Regions from separate parts of the Kineococcus gypseus genome, predicted to be linked through region 2. Evidence: riboswitches for the same ligand, from Rfam matches in the RefSeq annotation. Region 2 holds a riboswitch; each other region holds the start of a gene.
What was found. A riboswitch is a leader RNA that binds a small molecule or an ion and turns the genes downstream of it on or off. The one in region 2 is predicted to bind S-adenosylmethionine.
Positions count from the first base shown of each region.

Region 1: it holds a riboswitch for S-adenosylmethionine, as region 2 does, so the genes downstream of both, ACRYMN_RS04985 (TauD/TfdA dioxygenase family protein) here and ACRYMN_RS06290 (rhodanese-like domain-containing protein) in region 2, are expected to answer to the same signal.
Region 3: it holds a riboswitch for S-adenosylmethionine, as region 2 does, so the genes downstream of both, ACRYMN_RS18225 (MetQ/NlpA family ABC transporter substrate-binding protein) here and ACRYMN_RS06290 (rhodanese-like domain-containing protein) in region 2, are expected to answer to the same signal.

Region 1 covers NZ_JBJLRD010000009.1:27,539-31,410, forward strand. The annotation lists gene ACRYMN_RS04975 (quaternary amine ABC transporter ATP-binding protein) at 1-96, opposite strand, end outside; gene ACRYMN_RS04980 (glycine betaine ABC transporter substrate-binding protein) at 93-1,058, opposite strand; gene ACRYMN_RS04985 (TauD/TfdA dioxygenase family protein) at 1,169-2,095, opposite strand; SAM riboswitch class I at 2,348-2,436, opposite strand; gene ACRYMN_RS04990 (MFS transporter) at 2,639-3,772, shown strand; gene ACRYMN_RS04995 (hypothetical protein) at 3,809-3,872, opposite strand, start outside.
Region 2 covers NZ_JBJLRD010000011.1:70,869-74,740, reverse strand. The annotation lists gene ACRYMN_RS06300 (cobalamin-independent methionine synthase II family protein) at 1-279, opposite strand, end outside; gene ACRYMN_RS06295 (O-succinylhomoserine sulfhydrylase) at 390-1,592, opposite strand; gene ACRYMN_RS06290 (rhodanese-like domain-containing protein) at 1,589-2,008, opposite strand; SAM riboswitch class I at 2,015-2,103, opposite strand; SAM riboswitch class IV at 2,180-2,293, shown strand; gene ACRYMN_RS06285 (aminotransferase class V-fold PLP-dependent enzyme) at 2,343-3,704, shown strand; gene ACRYMN_RS06280 (LLM class flavin-dependent oxidoreductase) at 3,701-3,872, shown strand, end outside.
Region 3 covers NZ_JBJLRD010000061.1:2,846-6,717, forward strand. The annotation lists partial or broken gene ACRYMN_RS18215 (methylated-DNA--[protein]-cysteine S-methyltransferase) at 1-506, shown strand, start outside; gene ACRYMN_RS18220 (DUF6328 family protein) at 832-1,395, shown strand; SAM riboswitch class IV at 1,429-1,538, shown strand; gene ACRYMN_RS18225 (MetQ/NlpA family ABC transporter substrate-binding protein) at 1,751-2,701, shown strand; gene ACRYMN_RS18230 (methionine ABC transporter ATP-binding protein) at 2,703-3,731, shown strand; gene ACRYMN_RS18235 (methionine ABC transporter permease) at 3,793-3,872, shown strand, end outside.

The sequences.
Region 1 (3,872 bases), on a different contig from region 2:
CCCGACGCCCTCGCGGGCCAGGCGCAGGGCCTCCTGGGCGCGCGCGCCGAAGACCTTCGTCAGCCCGGTGGCCCGCAGCGCGGGGACCTCGCTCACGCCCCGGCCACCCACGAGTCCACCGTCGAGCGGTTCTCCTCCACCCACGTGGCCGCGACCTCCTCGACGTCCTCGCCGTCGACGTCCACGGCCTTCTGCAGGGCCTCGACGTCCTCCAGGGGCAGGCGGAAGTCCTCCAGCAGCGCGGTGAAGCGCGGTGCCTGCTCCTGCAGCTCCTTGCTGGCGGCGATGTTGGCGCTGTAGGCGGGCATCGCGCAGGCGCCGTCGCCGGTGGTCAGGCAGCCGTCGGTGTACGGGGTGGGTTCCTCCAGCTGGACCATGTCGTACTGCGCGAAGACCGCGTGCGGGTGGTACAGGTACAGCACGATCGGCTCCTCGCGGCCGTAGGCGCGCTCCAGCTGCGCCAGCTCGGCCGCCTCGCCGGCCACGACGTGCTCCAGCTCGATCCCGTACCCCTGCAGACGCTTGGTGTTCTGCTCGGTGGTGACGTACCCGGGGTCGGCGTCGTAGAACTTCCCGCCGAGCTGCTCGGCGTAGTCGTTCAGCTGGGTGACGCTGCGCAGGCCCTCCAGCTCGCCGCCGGGCTCGACGGCGTAGCGCGGCACGAACCAGCCCTGGGAGGCGTTGCCGTACGTCTCGGAGACGATGTCGACCTGCTCGGCCGCCTCGTCGGCGAACGCCTGCTGGTTCGGCAGGGCGACCTCCGTCAGCAGGTCGACGTCGCCGCGCTGGGCGCCGGCCCACGCGGCGGCCGGGTCGAGCTGGGTGGTCTCCAGCTCCGCCACGCCCAGGTCGGGGTGGTCGGCGGCGATGCGCGCGAGGATCGCGTTGGTCAGGGCGGCGGCGCTCCAGCTGAACTGGGCGGTCTGCACCGTGATGCCCTCCTCGCCGGAGGCGCCGGTGGAGGAGTCCCCGCCGCAACCGGCGGTGGCCAGCGAGGCGGCCAGGGCGGTGGTCAGCAGGATCGATCGGGCGCGGGGTCGAGCGGGCGCGAAGCGCATGGTTCCTCTTCATCCGGGGTGCTCCCGCGACCCCGGGGTCCGCTCGGTGTTGCGGGGCCCCGGGGCGGGAGCGGGTGACGGGGTGGTGGCGCGGGTCCGGCCGGAGCGGGTCAGCCCACCACGGGACCGCGGGGCTCGTCGCCCCGCAGCGTGATGCGGTGCATGACGCGGCGCTGGTCGCCGTAGTCGCGGGTGGCGTAGTGCACGGTGGAGCGGTTGTCCCAGATCGCCACGTCGCCCACGGACCAGCGGTGGCGCACGACGTGCTCCGGCTTGGTGGTGTGCGCGTAGAAGAGGTCGAGCAGGTAGCGGCTCTCCGCGTCGGAGACCCCGGCGATGTGGGAGGTGAAACCCGGGTTGACGAACAGGCCCTTGCGGCCGGTCTCGGGGTGCACGCGCACCACCGGGTGCTCCACGGGCACCAGGGCGCGGAACCGCTCGCCCTCCCACGTCGTCTCGCGGCCCTGCCGCTGGGCGAGGTAGTAGCCGAACTCGCGGGTCCCGTCGTGCACCGCGGTGAGCTGGTCGGCCAGGCGCTGCACGGGGGCGCTGAGGGACTCGTAGGCCAGCTGCAGGTCGGCCCACTGGGTGTCCCCGCCCAGCGGCGGCAGCACCACGGCGCGCAGCACCGACCCCAGCGGCGGGCGGCGCACGAACGTCACGTCGGTGTGCCACACGTCGGCGAAACCGCCCTCGGCGCTGTCCAGCGCGTAGATCTCGGGGTGCTCCTCGTCCACGCCGGGAACCACCGGGTGCGACTCGGTCACGTCCCCGAAGCGCCGGCCGAAGGCCACCTGGCTGTCGGGGTCGAGGTCGTGCTGGCCGGGCAGGAAGAGCACCTTGTGCTCGGCCAGGGCGGTGCGCAGCGCCCGCACCTGCGCGTCGGTGGCGCGCGCGAGGTCGAGCCCGTGGACGCGCGCGCCGAAGGACGGGCCGAGCGGCTCGAGGTCGAGCGGTTCGAGGTCGAGGGGGGCGGGGGCCGGCTCGGCGGCGCGCGGGGCGGCGACGGGGGCGGGCGCGGCGGTGCTGAGGGTCATGGCTGTTCCGTTCGACGGCGCGGGGACGTGCGGGCGGCGGGTGCTGGGGGCTGTGCGCCCTCCACGGGCGCGTGCCGGGGGAGCGGCGCGGTGCGGCGGGTGGTGCCGCGGGTGGTGCGGGCCGGGGTCAGCGACAGATCGCGCTGGTGCACCGCATGAGGTCCACGTGCCATCGCGCGGTGAGGTGGCTGCTCGTCAGCGCCCGGGCGGCGCCGGACGGGGCGGGCTCCCCGAGGTGTGCGGACACGCGTTCCTCCATCGGTCCTGGCGGGAGCACCTGCCCTCACGGGTGGTTGCTGCGGCGTCGACGAGCCAGGTCTCTCAGCCGCTCTGGATGGTGCGCCGACGGTAGGAGGCGGCGCGGGTGGGCGTCAAGCGCAGCGCCGGGCGCCGTGGGAGGGTGGCCGCCGGGCCGCGCCGAGCACGGGCGGCGCCACGACCCCGGAGGAGCCCACCACGTCCACCCCCACCGCCGCGCGGGCCCGGGCGCGCCGCCGGCTGCCGCGCACCGCCGCGTTCGCCGTCGCGTGCGCCGCGCTCGTCCTGGTCTTCGCCTCGGCCGGCACCCCGATCCCGCACTACAACGACTACCGCGCCCGCGACGGGCTGACGAACGCCGACCTGACGGTCGCCACCGTCGTCTACCTCGCCGCGGCGGCCCTGTCGCTGCTGGTGCTCGGGCGCCTGTCCGACCACCTGGGGCGCCGGCCCGTGGGGGTGGCCGCGCTGCTCGGCTCCGCGCTGGGGCTCGCGGTGCTGCTGGACGTGGACGGGCTCGCCGAGCTGGCGGGCGGGCGGTTCCTGCAGGGGCTGTCCACGGGGCTGGCCTCCAGCGCGCTGGGCGCGCTCGTCGTCGACTCCGCGCCCGAGCGGCGCCGGTGGCTGCCCGCGGCGGTCACCGGCACCGCCCCGATGCTGGGCATCCCCGTGGGGGCGCTGGTCTCCGGGGCGCTGGTGGACCACGCGCCCGCGCCGCGCCAGCTCGGCTACGTCGTGGTGGGCGGCCTGCTGCTGGCGGCCGCCGCGCTGGTGGCGCTGAGCCCGGAGACGGTCCGCCGGACGACGGCGCGGCGCGCGGCCGCCTCGCTGCGCCCGCGCGTGCTGGTGCCGGCCGGGGCCCGGCGGGCCCTGCTCGTCGTGGCGGCGCTGGTGCTGGCCACCTGGTCCGTGGGGGGTTTCTACCAGGCGTTCGGGCCCTCGATCGCCCTCGACCAGCTCGGCTCGGGCGCGGCCCTGACGGCCGGTGCGGTGTTCGGCTCGTTCACCCTGCTCAGCGTCCTGGGCGGTCCGCTGGCGGCCCGGCTGCGCCCGGACCGGGCGGTGCGGCTGGGGGCGCTGGCCTACGCGCTGTGCTTCGCGGGGGTCCTGGCCGCCCTGGCCGCGGGGGCGGTCGTGCCCTTCCTCGCCGCGAGCCTGCTGGCGGGCGTGGCGCAGGGCGCCGCCCAGACGGCGGCCATGCGCAGCCTGCTGGCGCGCACCGCGCCGGCCGAGCGCGCCGGGTCGCTCTCCACGGTCTTCCTGCTCAGCTACGGCAGCGCCGCCGTCCCCGGGCTGCTCGCCGGGCGGCTGACCGGGGTGCTCAGCACGCCGCAGATCGCCGCCTGCCACGGCGTGCTCGTCGTGGTGGGGGTGGGTGCCGTGCTGGTGCTGGCCCGGCCCGCGCCGGGCGGGCGCTGACCCGGCCCCGCGGGGCCGGGCCGGCGCCCGGGGTGCTCAGAGCTTGAGGTTGGAGAGCAGGCCGCGCCCGACCTGCTCGGCCTTCTGCTGCTCGCCCTGC
Region 2 (3,872 bases):
GACGCGCTGGAAGGAGTACGACCACCAGGCGCCGTAGTCCACGGCGCTGGTCATGGCCTTGCCGTACTCGCCGTCGCCGACGAGGGTGATGCCGAGGTCGTGCTGGCGCTGCACGAGGTCGACGACGGCCGCGGTGAGCAGCGCCTCGAACTCGGGGGTGCGCTCCAGGGTGAGGCCGTTCTCGCCGAGGCGGCGGGCCTCGTTCGCGGCGATCAGCTCGGGGGTGCGCGGCAGGCTGCCGGCGTGGCTGACCTCGATGCGGCGGGCGGTGCGGGACACGGGTGCTCCGTTCGTGGGGGTGGTCGTCGGCGGCGCGGGGCCGCGGTCGTCGGGGCGCGGGGGCGCCCGGGTCAGCGGTGCGGGTCAGCGGGGCGGGCCCGCGGTGCGGGTCAGCGGCGCAGGGCGCGGTCGAGGTCCTCGAGGAGGTCCTCGGGGTCCTCCAGGCCCACCGACAGGCGCAGCACGGCGTCGGACAGGCCGATCGCGGCGCGGCCCTGCTCGCCCAGGCGGCGGTGCGTGGTGGTGGCCGGGTGGGTGGCGAGCGACTTCGCGTCGCCGAGGTTGTTGGAGATGTCCACCACGCGCAGGGCGTCGAGCACCTCGAAGGCGCGCTCCTTGCCGCGGCCGGCGGGCGCGTCCAGCTCGAACGTCACGACGGTGCCGCCCAGCTCCATCTGGCGCTTGGCCAGGTCGAACTGGGGGTGCGAGGCCAGCAGCGGGTAGCGCACCCAGCGCACCCCGGGGCTCGCCTCCAGGTGCTCGGCCAGCCGCAGCGCCGTGGCCGCGGAGTGGCGCACCCGCAGGCCCAGCGTCTCCAGGCCCTTGGCCAGGGTCCAGGCGTTGAACGGGCTCAGCGTCGGGCCGGTGTGCCGGGTGAGCTCGCGGAACCTGCCGTCGATGAACTCGGTGGTGCCCAGGACGGCACCGCCCATGACGCGGCCCTGCCCGTCGACGTGCTTGGTGGCCGAGTAGACGACGACGTCGGCGCCGAACTGCAGGGGCCGCTGGCCCACCGGGCTGGCGAAGGCGTTGTCCACCACCACGGCCGCGCCGGCCGCGTGCGCCAGCTGCGTGACGGCCTCGATGTCCACGAGCGTCTGCATGGGGTTCGCGGGGGTCTCGAAGAACACCGCCTGCGCGGGGGTGGACAGCGCGCGCTCCCACTGGCCGAGGTCCTCGCCGTCGACGAACTCCGTGGTCACGCCCCAGCGGGGCAGGATCTCGTCGAGGACCACGTAGCAGGAGCCGAACAGGCTGCGGGCGGCCACGACGCGGTCGCCCGCGCCGAGCAGGGCGCCCAGCGCGTAGAACACCGCCGACATGCCGCTGGCCAGCCCGTAGCAGGCCTCGGCGCCCTCGAGCAGGCGCATCCGCTCGGTGAACACCGACACGGTGGGGTTGCCGTAGCGGGAGTAGACGTAGCGGTCGACCTCGCCGGTGAACGCGGCCTCGGCGTCGGCGGCGGAGTCGTAGACGTACCCGGAGGTCAGGTACATCGCCTCGGCCGTCTCCTGGAACCCCGAGCGGGCCAGGCCGCCGCGCACGGCGGTGGTGTCCGGTCGCCACGCCCGGGGCTCGTCGCCCCCGCTCACGACTGCCTCCAGGGCAGGCCCTGCGCGCGCCAGCCGGCGCCGCCGCGGTGGCCGTCGCCGTCCAGGTCGCCCTCGAACCCGTCGAGGACGTTGTAGCTGGGGGTGATGCCGGCGGCGGTGGCCGCGGTGGCCGCGGCCACCGAGCGCTTGCCCGATCGGCACAGGAACACCACCGGGCCCCGGTGCCCGGGACCCACGCCCGCGCGCTCCAGCTCGGCGAGGAACCGCGCACCCGGGGCGTCGTCCTCCACCGGCAGCCAGGAGGCGAACACCGGCCGCTTGCCCAGCGCGGTGGTGTCGGGCACGCCGACGAAGGTCCACTCGGCCTCGGTGCGCACGTCCACCAGGACGGCGTCGGGGTCCTCGCGCAGCAGCTGGTACGCCTCATCGGGGACGAGGTCGCCGGCGTAGGTCACACGTGCCTCCCATCGGTCCCGGCGTGAGCACCCTCCCTCGCGGGGGGTTGCTGCGGCGTCGTCGAGCCAGGTCTCTCGGCCGCTCTGGATGGTCGTTCCAGCGTAGGGCATCGCCGGAGCCGGGGAGGCCGGCGTTGCCACGCGGGCGGTGCGCGTGGCACGCTCGGAGCAGGTCATGAGCGCCAGCGCGAAGCCCCGGCTCGCTGGCCGGCAACCCTCCTGCGCGGCGGGGTGCCCCGGGTGACGACCTGGCCGGCGCCGAGGTGGCGTCGGCAAGCGCGGACCTCGCCGGGCGCCCCCGGTCCCCGGCAGGTCCCTCCCCGACGGAGGCCCCGTGACGACCACGACCCTGCCCGCCCCCCGCCGCTGCGCCGGCCCGTCCGCGGCGCCGCTGCTGCCCGTGGTGGGCGCGGGCACCCTCGTCCCGCTGGCCACCGGCGGCGAGGTCGCCCACGCCAACCTCGACATCGCCGCCAGCGCCCCGGCCCTGAGCGCGGTGGCCGAGCGCGTCGCGCAGGTGCTGCCGCACTACGCCAGCGTCCACCGCGGCGCCGGGTACCTCTCGCGGGTCTGCACGGCCCTGTTCGAGCAGGCCCGCGAGCAGGTCGGGCGCTTCGTGGGAGCCCGCCCGGACGACGCGGTGGTCTTCACGCGCAGCACCACCGACGCCCTGGACCTGCTCTCGCGGGCCGTGCCGGCCGGCGGGCGCGTGCTGGTGGCCGACGTGGAGCACCACGCGAACCTGCTGCCCTGGCAGCGCTCGGCGCGCACGACGGTCGTGCCCGGCGGCGCCGACCTCGACGCGACGGTCGAGGCGCTGGAGGCGGAGCTGGCCACCGGCCGCTACGCGCTGCTGGCCGTCACCGGCGCCTCCAACGTGACCGGCGAGGTGCTGCCGCTGCGGCGCCTGGTGCGCGCCGCGCGCGCGGGCGGGGCGCGCACCGCCGTGGACGGCGCCCAGCTCGTCCCGCACCGCCGGGTGGACCTGGCCGCCGACGGCGTGGACTACCTCGCCCTGTCCGGGCACAAGCTGTACGCCCCCTTCGGCGCCGGCGCGCTCGTGGGCCGGCGCGACTGGCTGGACGCGAGCGAGCCGTACCTGGCCGGTGGCGGCGCGACGCTGCACGTCGGCGTGGACGCGGTGCGCTGGGCCGAGGGCCCCGAGCGGCACGAGGCCGGCTCCCCCAACGTGCTCGGCGCGGTCGCCCTGGCGCGGGCGTGCGAGGAGATCGCCGCGCTGCCCGCCGGGGCGCTGGAGGCGCACGAGGCGCTGCTGCGCGAGCGGCTCGTCACGGGCCTGCTCGCCCTGCCGGGCGTGCGGGTGGTGCGCCCGCACGCCGCCGACGCCGTCGGCGTCGTCACCTTCACCCTGCCCGGGCACCCCTCCTCCGCGGTGGCCGCGTACCTGTCCGCCGAGCACGGCGTCGGCGTGCGCGACGGGCGCTTCTGCGCGCACCGCTTCGCGGACTCCCTGGGGCTCGGTGACGGCGCGCTGCGCGCCAGCACCGGCGTGGGCACGGGCACCGACGACGTCGACCGGCTCCTGCACGCGCTGGAGCGCTTCCTCACCGAGGGCCCGCGGCTGCGCTACGCGGTCGTCGACGGCGCCTGGGGCCCGGTGCCGGACCCGCGCCCGGACCCCGCGGCGTTCCTGCGCGCCGGGACCCCCGGGACCGCCGGCGGGGTGCCCGCGTGAGCGCGGCCGTGCAGGAGGCGCCCGCCGCGCACCTGTCCGTGCTCGACCTGGCGCCGGAGTCCACCGGGGAGCCGGCCGGCAGCGCTGTGGCGCACAGCCTGGACCTGGCCCGCGCCGCCGAGCGGTGGGGGTACCGCGGGTTCTGGCTGGCCGAGCACCACCTGTCCC
Region 3 (3,872 bases), on a different contig from region 2:
CCGAGGACGCCGGGCTGCTGGACGTGGCGTACCGGACGGTGGACTCCCCGGTGGGACCGCTGCTGCTGGCGGCCACCGCGCGCGGGGTGGTGCGGGTCGCCTTCGCCCGCGAGGACCACGACGCGGTGCTGAGCGCGCTGGCCGCGGGCCTGAGCCCGCGGGTGCTGCACGCCCCCGCGCGGCTGGAGGGTGCCGCGCGCGAGCTGGGGGAGTACTTCGAGGGGCGCCGGCGCCGCTTCGGCGTGCCGCTGGACCTGTCGCTGGTGCGCGGCTTCCGCCGCGAGGTGCTCGGCGTGCTGCGCGGCCTGGGCTACGGCGAGACGGCCTCCTACGCGCGCGTGGCCGCCCTGGCGGGCAGCCCGCGCGCGGTGCGGGCGGTGGGCACCGCGTGCGCGCGCAACCCGCTGCCGCTGCTGGTGCCGTGCCACCGGGTGGTGCGCACCGACGGCGCGGCCGGGGGGTACCTCGGCGGCCCGGCGGCCAAGCGGCTGCTGCTGGCGCTGGAGGTGGGCACCGCGCCCGGCACCGCGCGCCTCGACGCGGGCGGGCGCGCGCGGCAGGCTGGTGCCGTGAGCGGGACGAGCGCCGAGGACTTCCAGCCCGAGCCGGCCCCGGGGCCGGAGGACGTCGAGGCGGTGCAGGAGGCGGCCGAGCGCGAGCGGCTGCGCGCCGAGGGCGAGCGTCCCGAGCCCTCCGACGCCGACGACCGCGAGGAGCCCGTCCCGTCGGCGGACCCCGACGTGGACGCGCCGGGCTGAGCCGCCCCGGGCGGGCCGGGGCGGCCCGGTCGGCTGCCGCGCCCGCGCGGCGCCCGCAGCCTACGGTGGTCGGGTGAGCACCGCCGCCGACGCCGACGACGCCTTCGCCGAGCTGCGGCGCGAGACGCCGACCGAGCGGCTGGACCGCAACTGGGTCGAGCTGCTGCAGGAGATGCGGGTGGTGCAGACCGGTGTGCAGCTGCTGGCGGGCTTCCTGCTGACCCTGCCGTTCCAGGCGCGCTTCGAGGACCTCGACGCGTTCCAGCGCGGGGTCTACGTGGTGGTGCTCCTGCTCGCGGTCCTGGCGATCGTGCTGTTCATCGCGCCCGTCGGCTACCACCGCGCCCTCTTCCGGCGCCGCTCCAAGGGCCGCCTGGTGCGCGCGGGCACGCGCTTCACCACCGCCGGCCTCGGCGTCGTCGGGCTGGTCGTCACCGGCGCCGTGCTGCTCGTGGTGGACGTGGTCAGCGGGCGCGCCCCCGCCGTGGCGGCGGCCGGGGCCGTGGCCGTCGCGGTGCTGGTGAGCTGGCTGCTGCTCCCGCTGCGGGAGGTGCGCGCCGTGCGCGCCGTGGCCGGTGCGCCGGGGGCGGGTGCGCCCGGGGCGGGCGCCGGCGGGGGTGCCGCGACCCGTCTTTGACGCCCGATCCGGCGCCGATTAGAGTCCGGCCCAGGCATCGAGCGTCAGCGACAAGCCCTGGCTTGCTGACCGGCAACCCTCGTCCGCGGTGGGGTGCTCCAGGTGAAAGCCCGGCGGGACGGTGCGTCCCGCAAGCGTGTGGTCGAGCGGCGCAGCGCGCGCTCGCCCTCCCCGGCAGGAGGCTGTTCGTCGTGATCCCGTGCACCACCTCCCGCCCCGCGGCCTCGTGCCCCCGGGGCGGTCCCGCGACCCGCGGCTGACCCCCCCCGCGCGCCCGAGCGGCGCCACCCGTCCCGCCCCGCGGCCCGACCCCGGTCCGCCGCGCACCCGAACCCGCACCCGCGAGGAGCCCGCCTTGTCCAGCACCACGCCCCCCGCCCTGCCCGAGAAGCCCCGGCGCAGCCGGCTGCCGCTGATCGTCGGCCTCGCCGTCGCCGTGGTGGCCGCCGTCGTCGTCGCCCTGCTCGTGCGCGGCGGCGACGACACCGCCACGACCGCCGCCGGCGGCGGCGAGGTGCGCACCGTGCGCATCGGCGTGACCGACCAGGCCGAGCCGTACTGGAACACCTACGTCGACCTGGCGCGCGAGCGCCTCGGCGTCGAGGTGGAGCTGGTGAACTTCTCCGACTACAGCCTGCCGAACCCGGCGCTGAGCCAGGGCGAGGTGGACCTCAACCAGTTCCAGCACGTGCAGTACCTGGCGAACTACAACGTGACCGCCGGCGACGACCTGCAGCCCATCGGCGCCACCGCCGTGTACCCGCTGCCGCTGTACTCCACCACCGTCGAGGAGCCCGGCCAGTTCGCCGAGGGCGCCACGATCGCCATCCCGAACGACGCCATCAACGAGGCGCGCGCGCTGCTGGTGCTGCAGGCCGCCGGCCTGGTGACCCTGGCCGGGGGCGGCACCGCGTTCTCCACCACGCAGGACGTGGAGTCCGCGCGCGTGGAGGTCGTCCCGCTGGACGCCTCGCAGACCGCCGGCGCCCTGCAGAGCGGGTCCGCCGACGGCGCTGTGGTGAACAACAACTACGCCACCAGCGCCGGGCTGTCCCCGGACGACATCGTGTTCCAGGACGACCCGGCCAGCCCCTCCGCGGCCCCGTACGTGAACCTCTTCGTCTCGCGCGCCGAGGACACCGGCGACCAGACCTACCTCGACCTGGCGAAGCTCATCCACGACCCGGCCGTGCAGGCGGAGTTCGTCGAGAGCTACCCGCAGGCCGTCGTCCGCGACACGGAGGCCCCGGTCCTGCAGGAGGACCTGGCCACCGTGGAGGAGGACGCGCGGGCGGCGCAGGGCTGAGATGTCCGAACCCCTCGTGCGCCTGCGGGGCGTCACCAAGCGCTACGAGCGCGGCGGCAGGAGCGTCACCGCCGTGGACGACGTCAGCCTGGAGGTGGGCACCGGCGAGGTGCTCGCCGTCATCGGGTACTCCGGGGCCGGCAAGTCCACGCTCGTGCGCCTGGTGAACGCCCTGGAGGCGCCCACCTCCGGCGGCGTCGAGGTGGCCGGGCGGGAGCTGACGCGGCTGCCCGAGAAGGAGCTGCGGGCGGCGCGCCGGGAGATCGGCATGATCTTCCAGCAGTTCAACCTGTTCCGCTCGCGCACCGTGGCCGGCAACGTCGGCTACCCGCTGAAGGTGGCCGGGGTGCCGAAGGCGCAGCGCGAGGCGCGCGTGGCGGAGCTGCTGGACTTCGTGGGCCTGCTCGAGCGCGCCCACGCGCACCCCGAGCAGCTCTCCGGCGGGCAGAAGCAGCGCGTGGGCATCGCCCGCGCGCTGGCGACGAACCCCCCGCTGCTGCTGGCGGACGAGGCCACCAGCGCCCTCGACCCGGAGACCACCACCGAGGTGCTCTCCCTGCTGCGCAGGGTGAACCGCGAGCTGGGCGTGACGATCGTCGTCATCACGCACGAGATGGACGCGGTGCGGCAGATCGCCGACCGCGTGGCCGTCATGGAGGCCGGGCGCGTCGTGGAGGTCGGCGACGTGTACGACGTGTTCTCCGCCCCGCGCACCGCGCCGGCGCGCCGGTTCGTGCGCAGCGTCCTGCACGACCGGCCCTCGGCCGAGCAGCTGGCGCGCCTGCGCGCGCACCACCCCGGGCGCCTGGTGACCGTGCGCATCACCGACGAGCCCGGGCTGCAGAAGCGCGTGGACGACGCGTTCGCCTCCGCGGGGGTGCGCACCGAGCTCGTGCACGGCGGCGTGGGGGAGTTGCGCGAGCGGCGCATCGGCTCCCTGACGTACGAGGCCACCGGCCCGGACGCGGCGGTCGAGGCGGCCCTGGCCGCGCTGCGCGGCGCGGGCGTGGTGGCCGAGGAGGAGGTCTGAGGTGGAGGGTTTCACCAGGACGGCCGACGTCTACCTCGACGCCATCGGCCAGACCCTGTTCATGGCGGTGGTCTCCATGGTCGCCTCCGGCCTGCTCGGCCTGGCCCTGGGCATCGCCCTGTACGCCACCCGCCCGGGGAA